Regions from separate parts of the Bradyrhizobium sp. AZCC 1588 genome, predicted to be linked through region 2. Evidence: predicted binding sites of a transcription regulator. Region 2 holds the regulator's gene; each other region holds the start of a gene.
The links. The regulator PhoB, encoded in region 2, activates phosphate uptake and scavenging genes when phosphate is short. The targets are predictions, from matches to a motif close to TGTCATNNANCTGTCAT.

Region 1 (7,487 bases), 4.9 Mb from region 2:
ACAGCCGCTCATAGGCGACGATCCGCCCGTAGAGGTCGTCGATATTGGCAATGGTATAGGCAGGAAGGCGGCGCGCGATGCATTCGTAATAGACGGGCATCACGATCGGAGCGAGCCTTGCGCCTAGATACTCGTCGAGATAGCGGCCCTTGCCGGTATTCCCATAAGCTGTTGACATCCGCGTGCCGTCGCTCTGGATGGTCAGGCGCGGCGGCTGGGTGCTGGTATCGACGGTGTAGAGTACCAGGTCGGGAAGTTCGTCCTCGATCCGCGCCGGCTGGTATTCCGCCGTGCGCGGCATCGATTGGTCGCGGGTGTATAGCCGCAGCCAGGTGTTCAGCAGGTCGCGCTGCTTGATAGATTTGATGACCGACGGTCCGGCGCTTTCAAATTTCAAGGCGGCAATTCCTACGCGATCTAAATCGCGAGATGATGCGCCCGAGGGGGAAATATTGTGTGAAAGCGCGCCCGATTGCAGCAAAACACCGTTAACGATGGCTTGCCGGCGCGATTTGCGGTTGAGCATGGCTCGTGGCCCGGCCGAGCCGCGCCGCCGGACCATTCGACTTATGGCGCATCCGGAACCGCAAGCGCGCGGTCGGGCGTGGCAGCATTCCGCCTTGCCTAATCCATCGCGTTGACGGCATATTCCGGCCGGAGGCGGCGGGCTCGGGACGGTTTCCAGGACGTCCAGGAGAACCTGCCCGAACAGGGAAAAACTGGCCGCGCGCGGGCGAACTCGCGGAGACGGCTGAGGGGGAAATTTGTTTGGCTGATGAGTTCATTCTCGAAACCCACGGATTGACCAAGGAATTCGCGGGTTTCTTCGCCGTTCGCGATGTCGCCCTCAAGGTACGGCGCGGCAGCATTCATGCGTTGATCGGGCCGAATGGCGCCGGCAAGACGACCTGCTTCAACTTGTTGACCAAGTTTCTGAGGCCGTCTGCAGGGCAGATCCTGTACAAGGGGCAGGACATCACCGCGATGGCGCCGGCCGATGTGGCTCGCCTCGGGCTGGTGCGTTCGTTCCAGATTTCGGCAGTGTTTCCGCACCTGACGGCGCTGGAAAACGTTCGTGTCGCGCTACAGCGCCAGCATGGAAGCTCGTTCGATTTCTGGCGCTCCAAGCGCGTGCTCGACCGATTCAACGGCCGCGCCCTCGACTTGCTGAACGACGTGGGCTTGATCGAGTTCGCCAATACACCGGCGGTCGAGATGCCCTATGGACGCAAGCGCGCGCTGGAGATTGCGACGACGCTGGCGCTCGACCCGGAAATGATGCTGCTCGACGAGCCGATGGCGGGCATGGGTCATGAAGACATCGACAAGATCGCAGCCCTGATCAAGCGTATCTCGGCGAGGCACACCATCCTGATGGTCGAACATAATCTCTCCGTGGTAGCCAACCTGTCCGACATCATCACGGTGCTGACGCGCGGTCAGGTATTGGCGCAAGGCAATTACGCCGAATTGTCCAAGGACGAGCGCGTCAAGGAAGCCTATCTGGGGGCCGGTCATGCCTGAGTTGAAAATGGCCGAAGCCACCGCCAAACCGGCAGGCGCGGAGATTCTTTCCGTTGCCGACCTGCAGGCCTGGTACGGCGAATCGCATATCCTTCACGGCGTCAACTTCAATGTGAAGGCGGGCGAGGTGGTCACGCTGCTCGGCCGCAACGGCGCCGGCAAGACCACGACGCTGAAGTCGGTGATGGGAATTATCGGCAAGCGTACTGGTTCGATCCGCTTTAACGGTCAGGACATCACGCGCGCCTCGTCCGACAGGATCGCGCGCCTGGGCATCGCATTCTGTCCCGAGGAGCGGGGCATTTTCGCAAGCCTCGACGTGCGCGAAAACCTGCTGCTGCCGCCGATCGTGCGCAGTGGCGGGCTGTCGCTCGACCAGATCTTCGAATTGTTTCCGAACCTGAAGGAGCGCCTCAACAGCCAGGGCACCAAGCTTTCGGGCGGCGAGCAGCAAATGCTCGCGATCGCAAGAATCCTGCGCACCGGCGCGCGGTTTCTGATGCTGGACGAGCCGACCGAAGGTTTGGCGCCCGTCATCATCCAGCAGATCGGTCACACCATCGCGCGGCTGAAGTCGGAAGGCTTTACCATCCTGCTCGTCGAACAGAATTTCCGCTTCGCCTCCACGGTGGCCGACCGCTACTACATCGTCGAGCACGGTAAGGTCATCGACGGTTTTGCGAATTCGGAGTTGTCGGCCAATATGGACAAGCTCCACACCTATCTCGGCGTTTAATCGGTACTTTGCTGCACTCTGGAATAATGGAGATACTATGAAACATCGGATTTCAGCGCTCTTCCTCGGCACCGCTCTGGCACTTGCCGCAGGCAGCGCCGTGGCGCAAGACAAGACGGTCAAGATCGGTGTGCTCACCGACAATTCCGGACTTTACTCCGACCTCGGCGGCGCCGGCTCCACGGTCGCCGCCCAGATGGCAGTGGAGGATTCCGGGCTTGCGGCCAAGGGCTGGAAGATCGACATCGTCTCCGCCGACCACCAGAACAAGCCCGACATCGGCACCACCGTCGCCCGTCAATGGATCGACGTCGACAAGGTCGACATCTTCGTGGATGTGCTGAACTCCGGCGTGGCGCTGGCGGTCAACAATCTGGTGAAGGAAAAGAACGCCATCATGATCAACACCGGCGCGGCGACGTCGGATCTCACCAATACGCAGTGTTCGCCGAACACCATTCACTGGGTTTACGACACCTACATGCTCGCCAACTCTACCGGCCAGGCGCTGGTGAAGGCCGGCGGCGACACCTGGTACTTCCTGACCGCGGACTACGCGTTCGGCCACGCGCTGGAACGCGACACCTCCGCGGTGGTGACGAAGTCGGGCGGCAAGGTTATCGGCACCGTCAGGCACCCCCTGAATTCGTCGGACTTCTCCTCGTTCCTGCTGCAGGCACAGGCATCCAAGGCCAAGATCATCGGCATGGCGAACGCCGGCGGCGACACCACCAATACCATCAAGCAGGCTGCGGAGTTCGGCATCGTCTCGGGCGGCCAGAAGCTCGCGGGACTGCTGCTGTTCATCAATGACGTCCACTCCCTCGGCCTCAAGGTGGCGCAGGGCCTGAACTTCACGGAAACCTTCTACTGGGATCTGAATGACGGCACCCGCGCGTTTTCGAAGCGTTTCTCCGAGCGCATGAAGAACAAGGCGATGCCGTCGATGGTGCAGGCCGGCGTGTATTCAGGCCTGATCCACTATTTCAAGACGATCGATGCAATGGGCGGCAATCCGCACGATGGCGTCAAGGTGGTGGCGAAAATGAAGGAAACGCCCACCGATGATCCGCTGTTTGGCAAGGGTACGATCCGTGCCGACGGGCGCAAGCTTCATCCGGCCTACCTGTTCGAGGTCAAGAAGCCCTCCGAATCCAAGGGGCCGTGGGACTATTACAAGCTGATCGGCACCACGCCGGGCGAGCAGGCCTTCCGGCCGCTTTCGGAAAGCGCCTGTCCACTGGTAAAGAAGTAACAACGATGGCCCGTCGGCGTCATGCCGGCGGGCCTTCCCTCGCGGCCCAAGCTAACCCGCATCATAACGAGATTGAGTGCGAAACCGATGCAAGCTCTCTACGCCCAGCTTTTGGTGGGATTGATCAACGGATCGTTCTACGCGCTGCTCAGTCTCGGGCTCGCCGTGATCTTCGGCATGCTCAACATCATCAATTTCGCCCATGGCGCGCTCTACATGATGGGCGCGTTCTGCGCATATTTTCTGCTGCATCTCACGGGGATTGGATACTGGTGGGCTCTGATCATCGCGCCGATTGTCGTCGGCATCTTCGGCATGATCCTCGAACGGACCATGCTGCAATGGCTGGCCGGTCTCGACCACCTCTACGGGCTGTTGTTGACGTTCGGCATCGCGCTGATCGTGCAGGGAGTGTTCCAGAACTACTTCGGCTCGTCCGGCCTGCCGTACGCGATTCCTGATTATCCGGAGGTCGGCGGGTTCCGCGGATTACAGGGCGGCATGAACCTCGGATTCATGTTCCTGCCGATCTACCGCGGCTGGGTCGTCGTGTTCTCGCTCGTGGTGTGCCTTGCCACCTGGTTCCTGATCGAGAAGACCCGGCTCGGCGCCAATCTGCGTGCGGCGACTGAAAACCCGACCCTGGTGCGCGCATTCGGCATCAACGTGCCCAGGATGATCACGCTGACCTACGGCCTCGGCGTCGGCTTGGCGGCGCTGGCCGGCGTATTGTCCGCCCCGATCAACCAGGTGCGGCCGTTGATGGGCGCGGACCTGATCATCGTCGTGTTCGCGGTGGTGGTGATCGGCGGCATGGGATCGATCATGGGATCGATCATCACCGGATTTGCGCTCGGCGTGATCGAGGGACTGACCAAGTATTTTTATCCCGAAGCTTCCAACACCGTGGTGTTCGTCCTGATGGTGCTGGTGTTGCTGGTGAAGCCAACGGGACTGACTGGACGGACTGCCTGACATGAGCGCATTGACTGACGACACACTGCCGGTAACGCCGCAAGCGATGCGCGACGAAATGATCGTGTTCGCCGGGATGGCGGTGCTGCTGGGGCTCGTACCCATGACGGGCATCTATCCGTTCTTCGTGATGCAGGCGCTGTGCTTCGCGCTGCTTGCTTGCGCTTTCAACCTCCTGATCGGCTATGGCGGCCTGCTGTCGTTCGGCCACGCCATGTTCCTGGGGACCGCGGGCTACTGCTCGGCGCATGCGCTCAAGGTCTGGGGTGTAACGCCGGAAGTCGGAATTCTGGTCGGCGTCGCCGGCGCCGCCGCGCTTTCAGTCGTCACCGGCTTCATCTCGATCCGCCGCCAGGGCATCTACTTTTCGATGATCACGCTGGCGCTCTCGCAGCTCCTGTATTTCATCTATCTGCAGGCGCCGTTCACACATGGCGAGGACGGCATCCAGGGCATTCCGCAGGGCTACCTGTTTGGAATATTCGATCTCTCCAAGCCGACGGTGCTTTACTACGTGGTGCTCGCCGGGTTCCTCGGCGGCTTCCTCCTGATCTACCGCACCATCAACTCGCCGTTCGGAGAGGTGCTGAAGTCGATCCGGGAGAACGAGCAGCGCGCAATCTCGCTGGGCTACAAGACTGACCAGTACAAGCTGGTCGCTTTCATCCTCTCTGGAACGATTGCGGGCTTTGCCGGCTCGCTGAAGGTGTTCGTGGCGCAGAACGCCTCGCTCACCGACGTGCACTGGACGATGTCGGGTGAAATCGTGCTGATGACGTTGGTCGGCGGCCTCGGCACGGTGTTCGGTCCGGTCGTCGGGGCCTTCGTTATCATCGCCATGCAGCAATATCTGGCCGGTTTCGGCCAATGGGTGACGGTGATCCAGGGCGTCATCTTCGTCGCCTGCGTGTTGACGTTCCGCCGGGGCATCATCGGCGAGATCGCGCATTATTTCCGCCGATCCCTCTAAAAACGGCGGGGTTTTGGCGCAGTTTTCGGCGCCACAAAGCGGTGGATGATCCGGTTCCCGGGGCCCGACGTCGCGCGCTTTTCCCTCGAATGGTCTATGACAGTTTTGTGACAGCACGCTCCGTGGCTGTTTCTGAACGACGGAAGAATGCCCATGCTGCGCTGGTTTCGTGCCTTTTTGCCCAAGGAGGAGCGGTTTTTTGACTTATTTGCCCGCCACGCCCAGACGGTCGTGCAGGGCGCGCTGGCGTTGCAGGACATGATGCGCGGCGGCGAGGAGACGCCGGTATTCTGCCAGCGAGTCAATCAGTTCGAACACGACGCCGACGGCATCACCCGCGAGGTCCTGACCGCGGTCCGCCGCACCTTCATTACCCCGTTCGACCGCGGCGACATCAAGAATCTGATCACGTCGATGGACGACGCGATCGACCAGATGCAGCAGACCGCGAAGGCGGTGGTGCTGTTCGAGGTCCGAACGTTCGAGCCTCCGATGCGCGAAATAGCCACGCTGTTGGTCGAGTGCGCCAATCTGGTCAGCCGCGCGCTTCCCCTGATGAAGTCGATCGGGAGTAACGTCGCAATGCTGACCGCCATTACCGAGGAAATCGGAAAGCTGGAGGGCCGTATCGACGATCTCCACGACATCGGGTTGAAGGAGCTGTTTCTCAAGCACCGCAACGGCAATTCGATGGATTTCGTCGTCGGCGCCGAGATCTACAAGCATCTCGAAAAGGTGTCCGATCGCTTCGACGACGTCGCCAACGAGATCAACTCGATCGTGATCGAACAGGTATAGGGCAGGGCCAATTCAGTGGACGCCACCCTGGCTTTTCCAATTCTGGTCTTCTTGATTGGCGTCGCGCTGTTGTTCGATTTCCTCAACGGTCTGCACGACGCCGCCAACTCGATCGCCACGATCGTATCGACCCGCGTGCTGCGGCCGCATTATGCGGTGGCTTGGGCGGCGTTCTTCAATTTCATTGCCTTCCTCGTCTTTGGCCTGCACGTTGCGAATACCATCGGCAAGGGGATCATCGAACCCGATGTCGTGGACGCGACCGTCATCTTCGCTGCGCTGGTCGGCGCGATTGTCTGGAACCTGATCACCTGGGGGCTCGGCATTCCATCGTCGAGTTCTCACGCGTTGATCGGCGGACTGGTCGGCGCCGGCATGGCCAAAGCCGGCATTTCCGCGGCGGTCTGGAGCGGGCTGTCCAAGACGCTCTTGGCGATCGTGTTGTCGCCGCTGGTCGGATTTCTGTTGGCGCTGGTGCTGGTCGCGATCGTGTCCTGGCTGTCGGTGCGATCGACGCCGTTTGCGGTCGATCGCGCCTTCCGCATTCTGCAATTCGTCTCGGCGTCGTTCTATTCGCTCGGCCATGGCGGCAACGACGCGCAGAAGACCATGGGCATCATCGCGGTGCTTTTGTATTCGCAAGGCCACCTCGGGGCGGATTTCGCCATCCCGTTCTGGGTCGTGATTTCCTGCCAGGCGGCGATGGGGCTCGGCACGTTGATGGGGGGCTGGCGGATCGTCCGCACCATGGGATTGCGGATCACGAAATTGACGCCGATGCAGGGCTTTTGCGCCGAAACCGGTGGAGCTGCGACCCTGTTCATGGCGACCTATCTCGGGGTTCCCGTATCCACGACCCACACCATTACCGGCTCCATTGTCGGCGTCGGCGCGGCGCGGCGGGTCTCGGCGGTGCGCTGGAACGTGGCGAGCTCGATCGTCTACGCCTGGGTAATCACCATTCCGGCTTCAGGGTTCGTCGCGGCGCTGACCTATTGGGCGGTGCTGTTGCTGCGCTGATCAGGTGACCAGCTTGAGCCCGACAATGCCGGCCACGATCAGTCCGATGCAGGCGAGGCGAGCCGCGGTCGCAGGTTCGCCGAACAGAGCGATACCAAGGATTGCCGTTCCGACCGCACCGATGCCGGTCCATATGGCATAGGCGGTTCCGATCGGCAGCGCTTTCAAGGCAAGGCCGAGCAGGACGATGCTGCCTGCCATGCAGGCGA
Region 2 (7,487 bases):
CCGAAGCCATCAGGTTCTTCAAATGGGCGTTCGAGAAGGGCGCCAAGATGGCTGAGGAACTCGACTACATCCCGATGCCGGATTCGGTCGTCAGGCTGATCGAGAAGACCTGGTCGGCCGGCATCAAGAGCTGAGCAACCCACGCTCATTTCCCAGTGTGCAATGGCACATTGCGAGGGCGTAAAACGAACCAGCCGGCCTGCGCGATCTCGCGAGCACACGGGGAACCGGGCTCGGTTTTATCCCTGATGAAACATATTCTTAGCCGTTATCGCGGCCGGCTTTTGATTGAAGCGTGCCTAAAAACGGGGCGACTTTTACCGCCTGTTTTCCCCCAGACCAAGATCCCGACAGCGCACTAAACCTGAGCGATTTCAATCGCTTGATGCTGTCATCCAACTGTCATCTAACCTTCGTAAAAGCTCTATCGACCGCTCCTAAACGGGGCGGCGTGAGCGCGATCGGGCGCATTCCGGCGCTTCGCTCACCAGATGGAGACCACCATGAAATTTTTCAAAACACTCGGTGCTACCGGCCCGATCGCTACATCGCTGGTAGCCCTGGCTTGCGCGTCGAGCCTGTCCACGTCAGCGTCCGCCCAGACCAAGACCATCACCATTGACGGTTCGAGCACCGTATTCCCGGTTTCCGAAGCGGTCGCCGAGGAGTTCCAGAAACAGAAGAAGAACGAGGTGCGCGTGACCGTCGGTATTTCCGGTACCGGTGGTGGGTTCAAGAAGTTCTGCCGTGGCGAAACCGATATTTCCAACGGATCGCGGCCGATCCTGCGCCAGGAAATGGACGAGTGCGCCAAGAATGGCGTCAAGTTCATTGAAATGCCGATCGCCTTTGATGCGCTCACCGTGGCGGTCAGCCCAAAGAACAAAACCCTCGAATGCGTCAAGGTTGCCGAGCTGAAGAAGATGTGGGAGCCCGCCGCCCAGGGCAAGGTCATGAACTTCAGCGACGTCAATCCGGCATGGCCGAACAAGAAGATGACGCTGTTCGGCGCGGGCGCCGATTCCGGCACCTTCGACTATTTCACCGAAGCCGTGAACGGCAAGGCCAAGGCTACCCGGGCCGACTTCACCGCCAGTGAAGATGATAACGTTCTCGTAACCGGCATCGAGCGTGACGAGAATGCGCTCGGCTACATCCCGTTCGCTTATTACGAGCCGCACAAGGACAAGCTGAAGGCGCTGGGTATTGATGAAGGCAAAGGCAAGGGCTGCGTGAAGCCGTCGCTCGAAGCGGTTACCGCCGGCACCTACAATCCGCTCGCGCGTCCGCTCTTCATCTATGTCAGCACCAAGGCCGCCGATAAGCCCGAGGTGAAGGAGTATGTCGAGTTCCTGATGACCAAGGGTCCGGCGCTGGTGAAGGAAGTGAAGTACCTGCCGCTTCCTCCCGCCGCCTATGCGACGGCGCACAAGCATTTCAAGGAAGGTCGGGTAGGCACCGTGTTCGGGGGAGTCCCCGAAGTTGGTGTCTCGATCGACGACCTGATGAAGCGTGACGCGAAGACCTGATCGAACGCAGTGAGCAACTAAGCCGGAGAAGCAATGGCTTCTCCGGCGCCGTCTGATACGAGCTGGTGGGGGATACTATGGCGTCAGCGTTAACTGTCGGGGAGCGCCGCAGGCAACGATTGCGCGAGCGGGCGATTGAATTCGTTCTTCTTGTCGCTGCCGCGTCTTCAGTCTTTGTGACACTCTCTATCGTCGGCGTCCTCATCTTTGAATCGATAGGCTTCTTCAGGTCTGTACCGATCACGGAGTTCCTGTTCGGGACGGTATGGACGCCGCTGTTCGCAAATCCTCGATACGGTATTCTTCCTCTTCTTGGCGGCACGCTTTTGAGCACCGTGGTTGCGCTGCTATTCGTTGCGCCAATCGGGCTTATAACGGCTATCTATCTGAGTGAATTCGCGTCACCCAGAACCCGTGAAATCATCAAGCCGATCCTGGAACTGCTGAGCGGCGTGCCGACGGTGGTGTATGGCTTTTTTGCCCTCTTGTTCATGACGCCGTTTCTGCAGACCTTTGTGCCGGACTTGCCGGGCTTCAACATCTTGAGTGCGGGCATTGTCATCGGCATCATGATCATCCCGTACGTCGCTTCGCTGTCGGAAGACGCCATGCGCGCTGTTCCGAACAATCTTCGCGACGGTTCGTTGGCGATGGGAGCGACGAGGCTGGAGACCGCCGTCAAGGTCGTGCTTCCTGCTGCGACCTCGGGCGTGGCGGCCGCCTTTATTCTCGGAATCTCGCGTGCCGTCGGCGAAACGATGATCGTCGCGATCGCTGCCGGGCAGCAACCAAATCTCACGATCGATCCGCGCGAGCCCGCCGCGACAATCACAGCGTATATCGTTCAAGTCGCCCTTGGTGACCTGCCGCACGGCAGCCTCGCCTATCAGACGATTTTTGCGACCGGGCTGGCGCTCCTGCTGCTCACCCTCGTCTTTAACATCGCCGGCTTCTGGCTCCGCCACAAATTCCGTGAGGTCTACTGATGTCCATTGCATCGACCATGACCGACGAAACGGTGCCGAGCCAGGCAGTCGACAACGAGTTTATCGATCGCCTCAAGCGTCGCCGGAGGAACGAAATAATATTCATTTGTTTCGGACTCGCGGCGACATCCATCGGATTGATTGCTCTGGCGGCGCTGATGGTCGACCTGGCGGTTTCCGGCTATCCGCGGCTGACGGCTGAATTCTTCACCAATTTTCCGTCCCGGCGCGCCGGCCAGGCAGGAATCCTGTCAGCTTGGGTCGGATCGCTTCTGGTGATTTCGGTTACTGCCTTTATCGGCGTTCCTCTCGGTGTGGCCGCAGGCATTTATCTCGAAGAGTATGCACCCAAAAACATCTGGACAAACATCATCGAAATCAACGTCAGCAATCTTGCGGGCGTTCCGTCCATTGTTTTCGGCCTTCTGGCACTTGGACTCTTCGTTTATGGCTTCGGCACGGGACGCAGCATATTTACGGCGGGCCTCACACTGGCTTTGCTGATCCTGCCCATCATCATCGTTGCCACCCGTGAATCGATCCGGGCCGTGCCATGGAGCTTGCGCGAGGCGGCCTACGGGATTGGTGCAACGAAGTGGCAAGTCACCCAGGATCACGTCTTGCCGGCGGCAATTCCGGGCGTCCTGACCGGCGTCATCATCGGTATTTCGCGCGCGCTCGGCGAGACCGCGCCGCTGGTCACTATCGGTGCGCTTTCGTTCATCGCGTTCTTGCCGCCGGCCCCGATCAACGGTGAGTTTCCCTTCGTATCATTTGCCTGGTTGTTCGAAGGCTTCACCGTCCTGCCGATTCAGGCGTTCAATTGGGTGTCGCGTCCGGGCGCTGATTTCCATTCAAACGCGGCCGCCGCGGGCCTCGTTTTGATGGCGATCACGCTTATTTTGAATGGGGTCGCCATCTACTTCCGCTACCGGCTCCGAAAGAAACTGCAATGGTAAAACTCGATTGGCGCGCGCGTCCGGCAAATCCAGAGTTACGGAGTTTTCAATGAATACCCATAGCGCTCCAGCCATGTCGTCGGTGACGATTCCCGTATCCGGCGAAATGCCGGTGGGTCGGTCGAAAATCACCGCAAAGAACGTCAACGTCCATTACGGAGAGAAGCAGGCGCTCTTCGACGTTACGGTGAACATTCCGGAGAAATCCGTCACTTCGTTCATTGGCCCGTCGGGCTGCGGCAAATCGACGTTCTTGCGCTGCCTCAATCGAATGAACGATACTATCTTGACATGCCGCGTTACCGGCGACATTGAGATCGACAATACGAACATTTACGAGCGCGGGCTCGACGTAGTCCAGCTTCGTGCTCGCGTGGGTATGGTGTTCCAGAAACCCAACCCGTTTCCTAAATCAATCTACGATAATATTGCTTATGGACCTCGCATTCACGGGCTGGCGCGGAGTAAAAGCGACCTCGATCACATCGTTGAGACCAGTCTGAAGAGGGCGGGGCTTTTCGAGGAAGTGAAGGATCGGCTCCATGAAGCCGGTACCGGACTGTCGGGCGGCCAACAGCAGCGGTTGTGTATCGCTCGGGCCATTGCTGTCGGTCCGGAAGTCATTCTCATGGATGAGCCTTGCTCCGCGCTTGATCCGATCGCGACCGCTCGCATCGAGGAACTGATCGACGACCTGAAGGAAAACTTCACGATCATCATCGTCACTCACTCGATGCAGCAGGCCGCGCGCGTCTCGCAACGCACGGCGTTCTTTCATCTCGGCGTTCTGGTGGAAGAAGGTGTAACGCAGACGATCTTTACCAATCCGCGCGACAAGCGCACCCAGGACTACATCACGGGCCGGTTCGGCTAAGGAGAACAAGGATGGCGTCTGAACACACGGCCAAGGCATTCGACAGCGACCTCCAGGAATTGACTCGTCTGGTCGCCGAGATGGGCGGTCTGGCCGAGCGCATGATCACCGAATCCGTCGACGCGCTGGTGCGCCGCGACGTCGCGCTCGGCAAACGCGTCGTCGCCAACGACCTCGAGGTCGATCGTCTACAGCATCTGATCGAGGAGCGCGCGGTGCTGACCATCGCCCGCCGCCAGCCAATGGCGATCGATCTGCGCGAGATCGTCGGCGCGATGCGCGTTGCCACCGATCTGGAGCGGATCGGCGACCTCGCCAAGAACATGGGCAAGCGGGTCGCGGCGCTGGAGAACGATTTCCAGCCGCTGAAACTGATGCGTGGCCTCGAGCACATGACCGATCTGGTGCAGTCGCAGGTCAAGTCAGTGCTGGACGCCTATGCCGCGCACGATCTGCCGGCGGCGATGGCGGTGTGGAAGGGCGACGAGGAAGTCGACGCCATCTGCACCTCGCTGTTCCGCGAGCTCCTCACGTACATGATGGAGGATCCGCGCAACATCTCGTTCTGTATTCATTTGATGTTCTGCGCCAAGAATATCGAGCGGATCGGCGACCACGCCACCAACATCGCCGAAACCGTGTTCTACATGATCGAGGGACAGCAGATGCTCGACAAGCGCCCGAAGGGCGACATGACGACGTTTGCCACCACGGTGCCGAATACCTGACAAAGCGTTTTCAAGCGAAGTGGAGACCTGTTCGCGTGAAGATAACGCGTCAAATAGAAGAGGCTGATGCAAGATGAGCGCGCGCATAATGGTGGTCGAGGACGAGGAAGCGCTGACCACGTTGTTGCGCTACAACCTCGACGCCGAAGGCTATGATGTCGAAACCGTCGCCCGCGGCGACGATGCGGATACGCGGCTGAAGGAGCGCGTGCCCGATCTCGTCGTGCTCGACTGGATGCTGCCGGGGCTCTCCGGCATCGAGCTGTGCCGCCGCTTGAGGGCGCGCCCTGAAACCAAGCAATTGCCGATCATCATGCTGACCGCGCGCGGCGAGGAGAGCGAGCGGGTGCGGGGGCTTGCGACCGGCGCCGACGATTACATCGTCAAGCCGTTCTCGGTGCCGGAACTGCTGGCGCGCGTGAAGGGCCTGCTGCGCCGGGCGAGCCCCGAGCGGCTCGCCACCGTGCTGACCTATGGCGACATCGAACTCGACCGCGAAAAGCGCCGCGTCGCGCGCTCGGGCCGTCAGATCGATCTCGGCCCGACCGAGTATCGCCTGCTGGAATTTTTCCTCGAGCATCCCGGCCGCGTCTTCAGCCGCGAGCAGTTGCTCGACAGCGTCTGGGGTCGCGACATCTATATCGACGAGCGCACCGTCGACGTCCACATCGGCCGCCTGCGCAAACTGCTCAACCCCGGCCGCGAGCAGGATCCGATCCGCACCGTCCGTGGCGCCGGTTACGCGCTGGATGACCGGTTTGCGAAAGTGGAGCCGTAGCTGCGTTCGCTGCTATTTCCGCAAACTCCGGCGTCGTCCCCGCCTAGTGCGCAATTGCGCACGGGGCGCGGGGACCCATAACCACAAATCTCGATTGTTGAAATGCGCTGGAGCTCCAGCTCAGCATAACCACAGACACCTGTGGTTATGGGTCCCTGCGTTCGCAGGGACGACAACGTTGAGATAATCCCGCCCCTTACCTCGTCTGCTTCGGCTGCTGCCTCCGCCGATCGGCGGCGGGCTGGTAGGCGATGCGCGAGTGGTGGGCGCAATAGGGCAGGCCGGTGAGCGCCTTGCCGCCGCAGAAGAAGAATTCCGGGCTCGAGGGATCGCCGACCGGCCAGTGGCAGGTGGCCTCGTTCAGTTCGAGCAGCGACAGCCGCTGGCTCATCGGCACGACGTTGTCGAAGGCGATCGGATCCGGCTCCATCTCGACTTCGAAGGCGTGTGCCAGCGCGGTGTTGCCGCGCGAGACCGGGCGCGACACCCGCATCATCGGCTGGGCGGGGCGTGCCTTGCGCTGCCGCGGGGCGGCCGAGGAGGGGCTCTTGGCACGGCCGGAAAGGCCCAGCCGGTGCACTTTGCCGATCACGGCGTTTCGCGTCACATTTCCGAGTTCCGCGGCGATCTGGCTCGCCGACAATCCGGCTTCCCAGAGCTTCTTAAGCTGTTCGACGCGATCGTCGGACCAGGTCAAAACGGTCATCGTAATCTTCCCTTCGCATCGCGCCGGCCAATCGGGGGCAGCGCTGGCGAGTCATTCGTCTCAAAAATCCCTGCGGTCAGAATCCCTTAGCCCTCGCCGGACGCGCTAACCGCGCCGAACGTTTACGCCTGCACAAAAGGACTCTAAGGGATCAGAACTGCCGCACGAGATGTCGTACCCGACAGCCCAAAAGCTACAATATGGCGTGACTCGGGCGCAAGAGTCCGGGCCCGAACGTCCACATGTTCTGACAATCTAGGCATTTCACTGCGTGTTTTCCACCACACCGCAATCTTACGGATTTCAGCATCTTGCACTGCAGGAAAGGCCGTTCCGTGCGTGTTGACAGCGCTCCCCACCCACATAGAATACCTCTCACGTGCCGCCCTTAAGAGGCGGCACGTTTCGTTTTCGCAAGACCGGCTGTTGCCGCGTTCGCGCCAATGCACGCCCGCGGCAGGTCTCAAAGGCAGGTCTCAAACCTCAGTGATTGCCATGACCAATAGCGCCACGTCGCATCTGCTCCCCGTCTTCGCCAGGGTCGATCTCGGCTTCGAACGCGGCGAGGGCTGCTGGCTGACCGCCACCAATGGCGAGCGCTATTTGGACTTCACCTCGGGCGTCGCGGTGAATGCGCTCGGTCACTGCCATCCGCACCTGATCGCGGCGCTGCAGGAACAGTCGACGAAACTCTGGCACATGTCGAACCTGTTCAAGTCGCCGGATGGCGAGAAGCTCGCCGCGCGGCTCTGCGAGCAGAGTTTTGCCGACCTCGTGTTCTTCTGCAATTCCGGCGCGGAGGCGATGGAGGGCGTGATCAAGGTCGTGCGCCGCTATCAATTCTCCAAGGGCCATCCTGAACGCTATCGCCTCGTCACCTTCGAGGGCGCATTCCACGGCCGCACCCTGGGCACGCTCGCAGCAACC
Region 3 (7,487 bases), 1.2 Mb from region 2:
GCGTTCGCGCGCGTCAATCGCCTCGACCGCATCGTGCTGGATTCAAAGCCGGCGCGGCTCGGCATCATGGCGACCGGCAAAGCCTATCTGGATCTACGGCAGGCGCTGGCCGATCTCGGCATCACGGATACTGAAGCGCAGGCGCTAGGATTGCGCATCTACAAGGTGGCGCTGACTTGGCCGCTGGAGGAATCCGGCGCGCGCGCCTTTGCGGAAGGCCTGCAGGACGTGCTGGTGGTCGAGGAGAAGCGCGGCTTTATCGAGGACCAGCTTGTCCGCATTCTCTACAACGTGGATGCCGCGAGGCGCCCTTCGGTGGTCGGCAAGCGTGACGAGAGTGGCGCCATGCTGTTGCCGAGCGAAGGCGAGTTGACGCCGACCATGGTGGCGGCGGCCGTCGTGGCGCGTTTGCGAAAACTCGGTCATCGCAGCCCGGCGCTGGAGCAGCGTCTCGCAAAACTCGAGGCGTTCGACCGCCCGGCGGACGGCGTCGGCTCCGCAAAGCTGCAGCGCACGCCGTATTTCTGCTCGGGGTGCCCGCACAACACCTCGACCAAGATCCCCGAGGGCAGCCGCGCGATGGCCGGCATCGGCTGTCACGGCATGGCGCTATCGGTGCCGAACCGCCGGACGCAGACGATTTCGCATATGGGCGCGGAGGGCGTCACCTGGATCGGACAGGCGCCGTTCACCAGCGAGCCGCATGTGTTCCAGAATTTGGGCGATGGCACCTACACCCATTCCGGCCTGCTCGCGATCCGCGCCGCGGCCGCCGCCGGCGTCAATATCACCTACAAGATTCTCTATAATGATGCGGTCGCGATGACCGGCGGCCAGCCGGCCGAAGGCGGGCTTTCGGTATCGCAGATCGCGCACCAGGTTTCGGCGGAGGGCGCCAAGCGGCTTGTCATCGTCTCCGACGATCCCGAGAAATATCCGGCGAATTATTTTCCAGCAGGCGCGACCGTTCATCACCGCCGCGAACTCGACGCCGTGCAGAGGGAGCTGCGCGAGGTCAAGGGCCTCACCGTCCTGATCTATGACCAGACCTGCGCGGCGGAAAAGCGCCGGCGCCGCAAGCGCGGGCTCTATCCGGATCCGCCGAAGCGCGTCTTCATCAACGAACGCGTCTGCGAAGGCTGCGGCGACTGCTCTTCCGTTTCGAACTGCGTCTCGGTGCAGCCGCTGGAAACCGAGTTCGGCCGCAAGCGTCGGATCGACCAGTCGAACTGCAACAAGGACTTTTCCTGCATCGAGGGCTTTTGCCCGAGCTTTGTCACGGTGCATGGCGGACGCTTGCGGAAAGCCGACCGCGCGGCGGCTGATCCCTCGGCGCTGTTTGCCGACCTGCCGACGCCCGCTACACCGGCGCTCGATGGCGCCTACAACATCCTCGTCACCGGCATCGGCGGCACCGGCGTCATCACCATCGGCGCGCTGCTCGGCATGGCCGCGCATGTCGAGGGCAGGGCGTGCTCGACGCTCGACTTCACAGGGCTATCGCAGAAGAACGGCGCTGTGATGAGCCATGTCCGCATCGCGCCGCAGGCTGACGATCTCTCGACCGTCCGCATCGCCCCCGGCGGCGCCAATCTCATCCTCGGCTGCGACATCGTGGTCGCCACCAGCATCCCCGCGCTGAGCCGGGCCGAGCGTGGCGTGACACGGGCGATCGTCAATGCCGACCTCTTGCCGACCGCGAGCTTCGTCATCAATCCCGACATCGATTTCGAGGCGGGAACGATGCGGGACGCGCTGAATGAGGCGGTCAGCGCCTCCGACCTCGACATTCTCGATGCCACCGGGCTTGCCACCGCGCTGATGGGCGATAGCATCGCGACCAATGCCTTCATGCTCGGCTTTGCGTTCCAGCGCGGGGCGATCCCGCTGTCGCTGGAAGCGATCATGAAGGCGATCGACCTCAATGGCGCGGCGATCGAGATGAACAAGCTCGCGTTCTCCTGGGGCCGGCTCGCGGCGCACGATCTGCCGCGCGTCGTCAGCGCCGCACGCTTCAAGAGTTCGGGCGCGGCGCCGGTCCGGCGCACGCTCGACGAAAGCATCGCGTTCCGCGCCAGGTTCCTGACCGACTATCAGAATGAGGCCTACTCGAAGCGCTACCTCGCCGACGTCGAGCGCGTCCGCGCCGCGGAAGCCAAGGCCGCGTCGGGCTCGCATGAACTGACCGAGGCTTTCGCCAAGGGCCTGTTCAAGCTGATGGCCTACAAGGACGAATACGAGGTCGCCCGGCTTTATTCCGACGGCGAGTTTGCAAAAGCGCTGAAGGAGCAGTTCGACGGTGACCCCGGCGTCAAGGTCAGCCTCGCGCCGCCGCTGCTGGCATCCCGCCATAGACTGACCGGGCATTTACGCAAGCGCGAATTCGGTTCCTGGATATTCCGCGCCTTCGACATCTTGACCCGCTTCAAGTTCCTGCGCGGGACCGCATTCGATCCGTTCGGCCATACGGCCGAGCGGCGGATGGAGCGGGCCTTGCCGGGCGAATATTCCGCGATGATCTTCCGCCATCTCGACAGGGCCAAGGCGCATGACTGGCCGCGTCTGGTGGCGCTGGCGAAATCAGCGGAACTTGTTCGCGGCTATGGCCATGTCAAGGAAGCCAATGTCGCGAAATACCGTGCAGAGTGCACGCGGCTGGAAGCGGCGATCGGTCAGCCGGTGGCGCAGGCGGCCGAATAGGGGCTGTTCATCCGGCACGTGAAGTTTCTCACGGCTGGCTCAGTCATCGGTGACCGTGAGGGCGGGAACGGCTGGAATTGTCCGGCCGGCGCCCTACATGTCGGCTGTTCTTAATTCTTTGGGTTGATTTCAGGAGGCCTGCGATGGTCCTGAAAAACGCTATTGCCGCAGCACTTTGCATGGGGCTCCTGATGTCGGGCAGCGCCGCGCTTGCAGACGAGTATCGCGCGGGCGAGCTCCTCGAGCTCGATCCGTCCAAGGCCTTGCTCTCGCCGAAGCGGCTCGGGCCGCAGACGCAATTTGCGCCGGTCCGGATCGAGGCCAGAACCGATCGCAAGCCGGTGAAGACGGAGCGCGTGGTCGTGCCCAAGGCCGCTGCGCCGAAGGTTGCTGCACCCAAGGCTTCTGCATCCAAGGCTGCTGCACCCGAGGCCGCTGCACCCAGGACTCGTGTCGTGCAGGAGCGCGTGCAGAAGCCGCGCGCTGCTGTCAACACCAAGCAGGCGCGCCACCATACCAATCCGCTCGACGCCCAAGCGCGCGACACGCGGATCCAGACCTGGCCGTGCAAGTTCGGCGGTATCTGCGACTGGCAGCGGTAGAGTAGATTCGTAGGATGGGTGGAGCGACCTGTCCGCCGTAGCTCGCAAAGAGCGAAGGCGGAAGCGATACCCATCATGCCTCCGCGCAAAGATCGATGGGTTTCGCTTCGCTCTACCCATCCTACGATTCCACGTCATCCACCTGTCGCAAAACCTTCGGCCAGCATTCAAATTGCTCGGGCACACCTTCGTCGTGATTCGACGAGGGGTGTTCGATGCCGATTGCGATTCGCGCCAAGCCCGCCCTGACGCGGCGTCAATGGCTGGTCCGCTCCGCCGCGACATTCGCCGTCGCTGGCTTCGGCGGCCTCACCAGACCCTACCTCAGTCGCGCCGCGGATCGGCCGCTCATCACCAGCGGCATTCAATCGGGCGACGTCTCGGCCAATTCCGCGGTGGTCTGGGCGCGCGCCGACCGCGCGGCGCGGATGCAGGTCGAATGTTCAGCCAGCGAAGATTTCAAGACCATCATTGGCACGGCTTCTGCCGATGCGTTGCCGGATGCCGATTTCACTTCGAAGGTGCTGCTCGATGGACTGACGCCGGGGCAGGATATTTTCTATCGTGTGCGGTTTGAAAGCGAGCCGGGGATCGCTGGCGAGGCGCAGGTCGGGCATTTTCGTACCGCACCCACCACACGGAGCAGCGTATCGTTCGCCTGGTCGGGCGATACGACGGGGCAGGGCTGGGGCATCGACGAAAGCCGCGGCGGCATGCGGACTTACCGGACCATGCTCGACAACCGCCCGGACTTCTTCATCCATTGCGGCGACCACATCTATGCGGATTGTCCGGTGGAGCGGGAACTGAAGCTGCCCGATGGCGGCGTCTGGCGAAACCTCGTTACCGAGGAAAAGTCTGTCGTCGCCCAAACCCTCGCGCAGTTCCGCGGCAATTACAAATACAACTGGCTCGATCCGAATTTTCGCGCCTTCCATGCCGCCGTGCCCTTGTTCGCGCAATGGGACGATCACGAGGTCACCAACGACTGGGCGCCCGTCAGCACGGCCGACGCGAGCGGCTATGCCGAGGACGGCAGCTCGCATCTGGTGGCGCGGGCGCGCCGCGCGTTCCATGAATTCATGCCGATGCGGGCGACACCCGCACAGGGAGACGGCCGCATCTATCGCAAGATCGCCTACGGCCCGCTGCTCGATGTCTTCATGATCGACATGCGCAGCTACCGCGATTCCACTTTTAATAGGCATGACGACCACAGCGACACCTGCATCCTCGGCGCGGCGCAACTGGCCTGGCTGAAGCGCGAACTGGTGGCTTCCGGCGCCACCTGGAAGGTGATCGCGGCCGACATGCCGATCGGATTGATCAGCGAGGATGCCATCGCGCTCGGCGACGGCCCGCCGGAGCGGCGCGAGCATGAGATCGCCGATTTGCTGTCGTTCATGAAGCGCGCCAGCATCCGCAACATTGTCTGGCTGACCGCCGATATGCATTACACGGCCGCGCATCACTACGATCCGAACCGCGCGATCTATCAGGACTTTGAGCCGTTCTGGGAATTCGTCTCCGGCCCGCTGCATGCGGGCACCTGGGCGCCGGCCCCGCTCGACAATACGTTCGGCCCGAAAGCGATGTTCCAGAAGGGGTGCAGCGGCGAAAATCTCGCCCCCTGTTACGGCTTGCAGTTTTTCGGCCGCGTCGACATCGACGGCAAGACCGAAGTCATGACCGTGACATTGAAGGACGTCGACAACCGCGACCTGTGGTCGGTCGATATCAAGCCCCGCCCGGATGCGCGGCCTGGCCGGATCATGGCGCAGCATATCTGAGCCGGCGTTGTGAGGGGCGCACCAGCAGATAGCCGCCGACCACGATTGGCACGGAGAGGGCGATGATCGCCCCGAGCACGCGGCGAACGCCCTTACCATCGCACCCCTGACTGGGTCCTGATTGCCTTCGCGCGGCGATCTCCAAAGGTCAATTTCGCTTAGTGAAATAGCTGGAGCGTCGCGCATCGGCCTAACGCGGCGGGAAGCCAAACGCGACCTTGCCGAAGGACAAACGGTGTGCAAATCCCGGCCTCGAGCCGGTTTGCGGATTCATTCTGTTCCGCCGGCCGGAATTCGGGTTTTCGCTACACACCGCCGCGGCTCCAGTCCATACTGGATCGCATCAAAGGGAGGTCTTTCAAATGCGTGAAGCTGTCATTGTTTCCTATGCACGTACGGGGCTGGCGAAGTCCGGCCGCGGCGGGTTCAACATCACCCCGCCGATGTCGATGGCGGCTCACGCCATCAAGCACGCCGTCGAGCGCGCCGGCGTCGACAAGGAGTATGTCGAGGACTGCTATCTCGGCAATTGCGCGCATGGCGCGCCGAATATCGGCCGCCAGGCCGCGCTGCTCGCGGGATTGCCGAAGTCGACCGCCGGCGTCTCGGTGAACCGCTTCTGCTCCTCCGGCCTGCAGACCATCGCGATGGCCGCCAACTCGATCCGCTCTGACGGAGCTGACTGCATCGTGGCCGGCGGCGTCGAGAGCATCTCGATCCCGGGCGGCGGCTCGCCCAAGGAATCGATCGATCCGGACCTGCTCAAGGTCGCGCCCGATATCTTCATGGCAATGATCGACACCGCCGATATCGTTGCCGAGCGCTACAAGCTCAGCCGTGAATATCAGGACGAGTACTCGCTGGAATCGCAGCGCCGCATGGCCGCCGCCCAGCAGGCCAACAAGTTCAAGGACGAAATCGTCCCGATGAAGACCAAGATGAAGGTGGTCGACAAGCAGACCAAGGCGGAGAGCATCGTCGACTACACCGTGGACCGCGACGAGTGCAATCGTCCCGACACGACGATGGAAGGCCTTGGCAAGCTCGAGCCGGTCAAGGGCCCGGGCAAGTACGTCACCGCCGGCAACGCCAGCCAGCTCTCGGATGGCGCGGCAGCGGTCGTTCTGATGGAAGCCAAGGATGCCGAGAAGCGCGGCCTCAACCCGATGGGCCGCTTCGTCGCCTGGGCGGCGGCGGGCTGCGAGCCGGACGAGATGGGCATCGGCCCGATCTACGCCGTGCCAAAACTTCTGAAGCGCCATGGCCTGAAGATCGACGACATCGATCTCTGGGAGCTCAACGAAGCTTTCGCCAGCCAGTGCCTCTATTCCCGCGACAAGCTCGGCATCGATCCGGAGAAGTACAACGTCAACGGCGGCTCGATCGCGATCGGCCATCCCTTCGGCATGACCGGTGCGCGTCTCACCGGCCACATCCTGCAGGAAGGCCGCCGGCGCAAGGCCAAGTGGGGCGTCGTCACGATGTGCATCGGCGGCGGCCAGGGCGGCGCCGGCCTGTTCGAGATCTACAGCTGAGATTTTTCGAACGCAGCGACACGCAAAACAAAGAGAATGGCCCCGCGAGGGGCCATTTTTCGTTCTTGGCGAGCACGCGCTCAGAGGCGATCCGGAAGGGACCGGGATCGCGTCAAGAACGGCCCAAACAAAGCGGAGCCCGGCACTGAACTAATCAGAACCGGGCTCCAGCAATGCTACATCAGTAACGATACTTCTTGATGACCACGGTCTTGTGGCGGTGACCGTGCCGATGCCCGCGATGCCAACCGCGGTCGCGCCAGAATTCGGCACGCGCGCCGTGATGGTGGTGATGATAACCAGTGTGGTAGCCGCGCTTCTTGATCACGACGGTCTCGGCGCTCGCAATCGACGGCGCCGCAATGATGAGCGCGCCGAGTGCGGCAATGACGTATCCAAGCTTCTTCATCCAATTCTCCTCAATTGAGCGAGGATAGAACATCAAATTTTGCAGAACGTTCCCGCGGAACTGGAAGAGAATTCTGAACGCTTGTTCAGACGCGTGTGCGATGCAGCCCGAATCGATCATCGTCCGATCGCTTCTTTTGTCGTGGCCGTGGATCGCATGCGTGCGCGAGAGGCAACGCTGCGAACGTCGATACAGCAAGCGCCCACTGGAAACCGGCAGCGCCGCGCCTCAATCCAGCGTGGGACGAGAATGGGCGGGCTTTACTCTTGCTTGCGGAAGGCTGGGAGCGGGCGCATCATCGCGTCATAATAATCAAACTGGGGAGGCTGCCATGAGTGGGGTTTCACGCCGTCATTTCCTGAGCCTGACCGGATCGGCCGCGGTCGCCGCGATGTCCGGAAGCGCCCATGCCGCGATGGGGCCGAATGACAAGTTCGACCTCGTTATCAAG
Region 4 (7,487 bases), 4.7 Mb from region 2:
GATCGCGGAGCGGCTCTGGTCGACCGAGAAGCCGATATTGACGCCCGGCATCACCCGCGCGCCAATGCCGGCCACGCCGCCCCAGGTCTTTCTGCTGTCGCCGACGAAATCGCCGACCGCGCCGTTCTTGGTCCAGTTCCCGTAGCCTTCGAACCAGGTCCGGTAGCGCGGCGCTTCTATGTTCTCGGAGGCGCCGCCCCCGCCCGGATTGGTCCGCTGCAGGCGGTTGAAACCATTGCTCGACTGATTGCCCAGCCGTTCCAGGAAATTGCTGCCGAGATTGGTCAGTGTCGCGCTTGATGAGACCGTCGAATTGATCAAGGTCGGCGTCGGGCTGGGCGTCGGCGAAGGCGTGGGTGTCGGGGTTGGCGTCGGAGTGGGCGTGGGCGTCGGCGATTGCGCGTGGGCGGCGGACATGGCGGTGATGAGCGCGAACGCAATCGCGGCCAGACATGCAAGCGCGTGCCCGGTTCCGGTTTTCCATGCTCGCGAAGGCCGCCGTGAGCCGCGCATGCAGTCCATTCCAGAGGGCGAAAGCGCCAGCCCGAAAAATGCGCAAATGCCGATAAACCGTAACGATTTGCCCCTAGTTCGCGCAAACGGTCAATCGGCGCGCTGCCGAATACGCGCTAATGTGGTTCGGCTGCCACAGCCGGCGACACCAGGACGGTTTGCGGGGAGCGCGCCAGAACCTTGCGAACGCCCAAATTTCGTGTTGCAATCCCAAGCGCAATCGGATTCAGGCCGTTCGACTGTGCGTTTCGCGAGCAGGAAATCTAGCAGCTACCGGGAAGCCCGTTTGTGGCGTGGCACGTGGAAAACGTGGCCGCGTCTTTTTTATATCTAGACCAAACTTGGAGACAGGCGATGGCGATGCACAAGGGCAACGTCAAGTGGTTCAACCCCACCAAGGGGTATGGGTTCATCAAGCCGGCGGTCGGCGAGAAGGACGTGTTCGTCCATATCTCGGCCGTCGAGCGTGCGGGGCTCACCACTCTCAACGAGAACCAGCACGTCGAGTACGACCTTGTCGAAAACCGCGGCAAGACGTCCGCGGAAAACCTCAAGGTCACGTAGACTTCGTCCACGCAAATTGCCCCCGGCCTCGCCGGGGGATTTTGTTTGCACCCTGCCCCGGAATTCAGGCCGCCGCCTCGCAGCCGGCGATCTCGCTGAGTTCCGGATAGAATCGCGCGGTCATCCGGCCGACATAGCGCCGCAGGTTGGCATGGCTTGCGGCCGCCCGCTGCAAATCCGACTCGAACAGCGGACAAATCGCACTGACCGCGAAGGCGAATATCGTGGCGTCGATGCCGGCGGGCTCCCTGCCCATGAAAAACGGCTTGTCGCCGAGATAGGCCGCCATCGCGTCGATCGAGCGGATCCCGATCGCGGTGATCTCGTCTTTGGAATGACGGCCGATTCCCTGGCCGTGCAACGTCTTTCGCAGGCGGCGGCGGATCATCGCAGCGACGACCGGCCGGACCGGCGCCGGCACGCCCTTGAAGAAATTGATGGGACCTTTGCGGAAATTATCATCGATCATCCAACGGAAGTAGACGCTGGCCCAGTAGAGATTGTCCTCCGCCATCTTCTCGAAGGCCCAGGCGATGGCGAGCTGCTCGGCGCTGAGTCCCTGGTCGAAATCGATGCCGTATTTCTTCTCTAGGTGCCAGCGGATCAGCGTGGAATCGCCGAGCAACTGGCCGTCGTCCTCGATGTAGGGAATCTTGCCCTTGGGCGCCTTCGAAAAGCTCATCGGCGCTTTTCTGAACGGCAGTTTCGACATCCGTAGCAAGGTCTCGGCCTTGGTCACGAACGGGCTTGCGTCGGGAAGGCCGAAATTGGGCCCGGAGCCATAGAGCGTGATCATGGAAACCTCGATAGATTTTAGCGGAGCGCGGTCGCCGCGCTCGTTCGCGCACACCTTCCGGATAATATCAGATCGTCCGCGGCGAAATCAGGGTGCCATCGCGGTCGGCCCCGTCGGCGACCTTGCAGATGTCGCCTTCGAGGCGGAGCTTTCCGCTCGCAAGCAAGCGCAGCGCCTCGGGGTAGATGCGATGCTCGATGCCGAGAATACGCTGCGACAGCGTCTCTGCCGTATCGTCGTCGGCCACCGTCACCGCGCCCTGCATCACGATCGGGCCGGCGTCGGTTTCGGGAATCACGAAATGCACGGTCGCGCCGGAGATCTTGACCCCGGCCGCAAGCGCCTGCCTGTGCGGATCGAGACCCGGAAAGGATGGCAGCAGCGCGGGATGGATGTTGAGCATTTTTCCGTACCAGCGCTGCACGAATTCGGCGGTGAACAGCCGCATGAATCCGCCCAGGCAGATCAGTTCGACCTGCTTTTCATCCAGCGCCCGCTGCAGGACGGCCTCAAAGCCCGCGCGGTCCTTGCCGAACGGCTTGCTCTCGACGACCAGTGTCGGGATGCCGCTCGCGGCTGCCTTCTCCAGCCCAGGCGCATCGGCCCGGTTGGAAATGACGGCGACGATTTCGGCCGGAAAATCCGCAGCCTTCGCTGCATCGATCAGCGCAGCCATGTTCGACCCGCGCCCCGAGATCAGGATGGCGACCCGGCGCTTCATTGCGCGAGATCGAGATGGCCGTTGTAGGCCACGCGATGTTCGGTCGCAGCCGGGATCACTTCACCGAGCACGGCGACGGTCTCGCCGCTTTCAGTCAGGATCTCCGTCACCTTCTCGGCCGCATCCGGCTTGACGATGGCGACCATGCCGATGCCGCAGTTGAAGGTGCGCAGCATTTCGAGTTCGGCGATGCCGCCCTGCTCCGCCAGCCATTTGAACACCGGCAGCACCGGCAGCCGCGCCAGATCGATGCCGATGCCGAGGTGCTTTGGCAGCACGCGTGGGATGTTGTCGGTGAACCCGCCGCCGGTGATATGGGCAAGCCCCTTGATCGCGCCGGTTTCGCGGATCGCGCGCAGGCAGGATTTCACATAGAGCCGCGTCGGCGTCAGCAGCGCGCCGCCCAGCGTCATGACCGGCGAGAACGGCGCCGGGGCATCGAAGGAGACCCTCGATTGCGCGACGATCTTGCGGACCAGCGAAAAACCGTTGGAGTGCACGCCGGATGAGGCCAATCCGATCACGGCGTCGCCCACGGCAATGTCCGCGGTCGGCAACAGCGTGCCGCGCTCGGCAGCCCCGACCGCAAAGCCTGCGAGGTCATAATCGCCGTCCTTGTAGAGGCCCGGCATCTCTGCGGTCTCGCCGCCGATCAGGGCGCAGCCGGACTCCCGGCAGCCCTCGGCGACGCCGGCCACGATGGCCGCCGCGGCGTCGGGATCCAATTTGCCGCAGGCGAAATAGTCGAGGAAGAACAACGGTTCCGCGCCCTGCACGACGAGGTCATTGACCGACATCGCCACCAGGTCGATGCCGATACCGCCATGCAGGCCGGTCTCGATCGCGATCTTGACCTTGGTGCCCACGCCGTCAGTCGCCGCCACTAGCACCGGGTCCTTGAAACCCGCCGCCTTGAGGTCGAACAGGCCGCCAAAACCGCCGATTTCGGCATCGGCGCCGGCCCGGGCGGTGGCGCGCACCATCGGCTTGATGAGATCGACCAGGCGGTTGCCCGCATCGATATCGACGCCCGAATCCGCGTAAGTCAGCCCGTTTTTGCGGTCGTTCATGCCCAAATTCCAGTATGATGACGGCTGGTTACGAGGAATTCCGCGATCCTGCAATGGCTCGCAAGCGCTTGGCCGATATACTATGTAGATAAGAGCCGGCTGTACCCGCCAGGGGCCGGATTTAGGCCGGGAGCCGGGAAGCGACCGAGTTGAGCATTCCAAATATCATTACGCTGGGGCGCATCATTCTTGTGCCGGTCATCGTCTGGGCGATCGTTTCCAGCCAGATGGAAATCGCGTTTGCGATTTTCGTCATTGCCGGGGTCAGCGACGCCGTCGATGGCTTTCTCGCCAAGCGCTTCAACATGTCGAGTGAACTGGGCGCCCTGCTCGACCCGCTTGCCGACAAGGCACTTCTGGTTTCCATCTTCGTGGCGCTCGGCATCTGGGGTGCGGTGCCGCGCTGGCTCGTCATCCTCGTGGTGTCGCGCGACATCATGATTGTCACGGCCGTGATCGTGTCATGGCTGTTCGACAAGCCGATCCCGATGAAGCCCCTGATGGTGTCGAAGCTCAACACGGTGGCGCAGGTGGCGTTCGCGGCGCTGGTGCTGGCGTCGCTCGGTTTCAACTTCAAGCCGGCGCCGTATGACGTGATCCTGATGGGTTTTGTTACGGTCTTTACTTTGGTTTCCGTCTCGCTCTATCTCGTCGAGTGGGTGCGGCACATGAGCACGATCGAAGCGCGCTAGCTTGTTCGTTGCTTCGACGCATTTTCTTCACACGAACCGGTGGCGATTTAGCTTGAAAGCGCTATGAAAGCCGCGAGATTCCGGCCTGGAGATTTGCGTGGTAGTTCGCGTTCAACCTCGTCAGCTTGCCTTTGCGCTGCCGCATGCGGAGAGCCTGACGCGCGACAATTTCCTCGAGGGTCCGGCCAATGAAGCCGCGCTCGCGCTGATCGAAAGCTGGCCGGACTGGCCGAACCGCATCATGCTGCTGGCGGGGCCGGAGGGCTCCGGCAAGAGCCATCTCGCCGCGATCTGGGCCGAACAGGCGGGCGCGCGCTCGATCTCGGCGCACGCGCTTGACGCTGCTGCCGTCCCCGGCGCACTCGCCACCGGGGCACTGGTGGTCGAGGATCTGAGGCCGGCCGACTTCGACGAACGCGCCTTGTTTCACCTCCTGAACCTGGCGCGCGAGGACGGGGCCTTCGTCTTGATCACGGGACGCGTTCCACCGGCGGCGTTCGAGATCGAATTGCGCGATCTTCGGTCGCGGCTGCGCGCCGCCCCCCTCGTGTCGCTATTGCCGCCGGATGACCTGCTGTTTCGTGGCCTGATCGTCAAATTCTGCGCGGACCGCCAATTGAGCATCGACGAGACGGTGGTGAGCTACCTCGCCACCCGAATCGAGCGCTCCTATGCCGCTGCCCGCCAGGCGGTTGAGCTCCTGGATACCGAGGCGCTGCGGCTCGGCCGGCCGGTCACCCGGGCGCTGGCCGCGGAACTCTTGCGCAACGCCTGACCGGGCAGCTCCTGCTGCGTCCTGCCGCCTTGACGCCGGCTCTGCCCGGAACATCAATGTCATTGAAACGTCATTGGCGTATCACATGCTGTGGGCCGCATTCCCTTAAACTCGGCCCTACCTCGAAGTCGGCCCTGCCTCGCTCGCGATGGATCAAAGCCTTATGGAATTGGTACAAGCCGTTGAAATAAAAGAAAAAGAGCAGATTGCCGAGGCTCCGCCCACGATCGTCACGAGCCCGGAGCGATTCATCAATCGGGAACTATCCTGGCTGCATTTCAACCGCCGGGTGCTCGAGGAATCGGTCAATCCGGGCCATCCATTGCTGGAACGGGTACGATTCCTGTCGATTTCAGCCAATAACCTTGATGAATTCTTCATGGTTCGCGTCGCCGGCATCAAGGCGCAGGTCCGCGAAGGCATCGCTGAACGCAGCCCCGATGGCCTGACGCCGTCCGAGCAGCTCACTCTCATCAACAGGACGGTTTCGGAACTCGCTTCCGACCAGCAGGCGATCTGGCGCGATCTGCGCACCGCCCTGTCGGATGCCGGCATCAAGCTCGTCGATGGTCACGACTTCACCAAGGCGGAGCGCGGCTGGCTCGAGGATCACTTCCTCCGCAACATTTTCCCGCTGCTGACGCCGCTGGCGATCGATCCCGCGCACCCGTTCCCGTTCATCCCGAGCCTCGGCTTCACCATCGCGCTGCAATTGTTGCGAACGTCCGACGGCAAGGCGATGAACGCGCTGATCCGCATGCCCGGCAAGATCGACCGCTTCATCCGGATGCCGGCGACCAAGGACGGCGCGGTGCACCTGATCCCGCTGGAGCAAGCCACGGGCATGTTCATCGGCCGGCTGTTCCCCGGCTACACCGTCAAGGGCCAGGGCGCTTTCCGCATCATCCGCGACTCCGAACTCGAAATCGAAGAAGAGGCCGAAGATCTGGTCCGCCTGTTCGAGACCGCGCTGAAGCGGCGGCGGCGCGGTTCGGTGATCCGCCTCGAGATGGAAGACAAAATGCCGGAAGCGCTGCGCACCTTCGTGCAGCAGGCGCTTTCCGCCGCCGACGACGAGGTGTTTCTGGTCGATGGCGTGCTGGCGATGAACGAGCTCTCGCAGCTCACGCGGCTCGACCGGCCCGACCTCGAATTCATGCCCTATGTACCGCGCCATCCCGAGCGGGTGCGCGACCATGGCGGCGACATCTTCGCCGCGATCCGGCAAAAGGACCTGGTCGTCCATCACCCCTACGAATCCTTCGACGTCGTCGTGCAATTCCTGCAGCAAGCCCTCCGCGACCCCGACGTCGTCGCCATCAAGCAGACGCTCTACCGCACCTCGAGCAATTCGCCGATTGTGCGGGCGCTCGCCGAGGCCGCGGAAGCCGGCAAGTCGGTGACCGCGCTGATCGAGCTGAAAGCGCGGTTCGACGAGGAAGCCAACATCCGCTGGGCGCGCGACCTCGAACGCGCCGGCGTGCAGGTCGTGTACGGCTTTCTCGAACTGAAGACGCACGCCAAGCTGTCGATGGTGGTGCGGCGCGAGGGCGGCAGCCTGACGACCTATGTGCATACCGGCACCGGCAATTATCATCCGGTCACCGCGCGCATCTATACCGACCTTTCCTATTTCACGTCGGACCCGATCATCGGCCGCGACGCGGCGCGGGTATTCAACTACATCACCGGCTATGCGGAGCCGAGCGACATCGAGCGGATGGCGGTGTCGCCGTTGACGCTACGCAAGCGCATCATCGAACACATCAAGGGCGAGACCAATCACGTAAGGCACGGCAAGCCGGGCGCGATCTGGATGAAGATGAATTCGCTGGTCGACCCCGACATCATCGACGCGCTCTACGAGGCCTCACAGGCCGGCGTGTCGATCGAACTGGTGGTGCGCGGCATCTGCTGCCTGCGGCCTGGCGTACCCGGGCTATCGGACAATATCCGCGTCAAATCGGTGATCGGCCGCTTCCTGGAGCACGGCCGAATCTACTGCTTTGGTATGGGGCAAGGGCTGCCCGGCCCGAAGGCGGCTGTGTATATCTCGTCCGCCGACATGATGCCGCGAAACCTCGACCGCCGCGTCGAAGTCCTCTGTCCATTGCAAAATCCCACGGTACATCAGCAGGTTCTCGAACAGATCATGGTCGCGAATCTGAAGGATACTGAGCAGAGCTGGCAATTGTTGCCGGATGGGTCTTCAACGCGTATGAAGGCCGCGAAAGGCGAAGAGCCGTTCAACCTGCATAACTATTTCATGACGAATCCGAGCCTGTCTGGACGTGGAAAGTCTCTCAAGGAATCTTCGCCGCGCCGCCTCACGCGTCGTACCGAGCGTCAGCAATCG

Region 1: a site for PhoB is predicted at 5,557-5,573, ahead of V1277_RS34620 (DUF47 domain-containing protein). Genes of this name have one in related genera too.
Region 3: a site for PhoB is predicted at 3,435-3,451, ahead of V1277_RS06315 (alkaline phosphatase D family protein). Genes of this name have one in related genera too.
Region 4: a site for PhoB is predicted at 5,189-5,205, ahead of V1277_RS34015 (RNA degradosome polyphosphate kinase). Genes of this name have one in related genera too.

The regions. Positions count from the first base shown of each region.
Region 1 covers NZ_JAZHSC010000001.1:7,366,202-7,373,688, reverse strand. Annotated here, with positions in the region: gene V1277_RS34650 (PAS domain-containing protein) at 1-397, opposite strand, end outside; gene V1277_RS34645 (ABC transporter ATP-binding protein) at 769-1,524, shown strand; gene V1277_RS34640 (ABC transporter ATP-binding protein) at 1,517-2,260, shown strand; gene V1277_RS34635 (ABC transporter substrate-binding protein) at 2,298-3,515, shown strand; gene V1277_RS34630 (branched-chain amino acid ABC transporter permease) at 3,603-4,490, shown strand; gene V1277_RS34625 (branched-chain amino acid ABC transporter permease) at 4,492-5,460, shown strand; gene V1277_RS34620 (DUF47 domain-containing protein) at 5,614-6,258, shown strand; gene V1277_RS34615 (inorganic phosphate transporter) at 6,274-7,278, shown strand; gene sugE (quaternary ammonium compound efflux SMR transporter SugE) at 7,279-7,487, opposite strand, start outside.
Region 2 covers NZ_JAZHSC010000001.1:2,506,682-2,514,168, reverse strand. Annotated here, with positions in the region: gene pstS (phosphate ABC transporter substrate-binding protein PstS) at 1-134, shown strand, start outside; gene V1277_RS11775 (PstS family phosphate ABC transporter substrate-binding protein) at 504-1,529, shown strand; gene pstC (phosphate ABC transporter permease subunit PstC) at 1,607-2,515, shown strand; gene pstA (phosphate ABC transporter permease PstA) at 2,515-3,474, shown strand; gene pstB (phosphate ABC transporter ATP-binding protein PstB) at 3,581-4,348, shown strand; gene phoU (phosphate signaling complex protein PhoU) at 4,360-5,076, shown strand; gene phoB (phosphate regulon transcriptional regulator PhoB) at 5,150-5,854, shown strand; gene V1277_RS11745 (GcrA family cell cycle regulator) at 6,051-6,560, opposite strand; gene V1277_RS11740 (aspartate aminotransferase family protein) at 7,056-7,487, shown strand, end outside.
Region 3 covers NZ_JAZHSC010000001.1:1,327,447-1,334,933, reverse strand. Annotated here, with positions in the region: gene V1277_RS06325 (indolepyruvate ferredoxin oxidoreductase family protein) at 1-2,700, shown strand, start outside; gene V1277_RS06320 (hypothetical protein) at 2,844-3,302, shown strand; gene V1277_RS06315 (alkaline phosphatase D family protein) at 3,518-5,092, shown strand; gene V1277_RS06310 (thiolase family protein) at 5,455-6,627, shown strand; gene V1277_RS06305 (hypothetical protein) at 6,809-7,036, opposite strand; gene V1277_RS06300 (amidohydrolase/deacetylase family metallohydrolase) at 7,368-7,487, shown strand, end outside.
Region 4 covers NZ_JAZHSC010000001.1:7,240,364-7,247,850, forward strand. Annotated here, with positions in the region: gene V1277_RS33980 (autotransporter outer membrane beta-barrel domain-containing protein) at 1-321, opposite strand, end outside; gene V1277_RS33985 (cold-shock protein) at 874-1,077, shown strand; gene V1277_RS33990 (glutathione S-transferase family protein) at 1,142-1,873, opposite strand; gene purN (phosphoribosylglycinamide formyltransferase) at 1,941-2,594, opposite strand; gene purM (phosphoribosylformylglycinamidine cyclo-ligase) at 2,591-3,664, opposite strand; gene V1277_RS34005 (CDP-alcohol phosphatidyltransferase family protein) at 3,814-4,356, shown strand; gene V1277_RS34010 (chromosomal replication initiator DnaA) at 4,454-5,131, shown strand; gene V1277_RS34015 (RNA degradosome polyphosphate kinase) at 5,295-7,487, shown strand, end outside.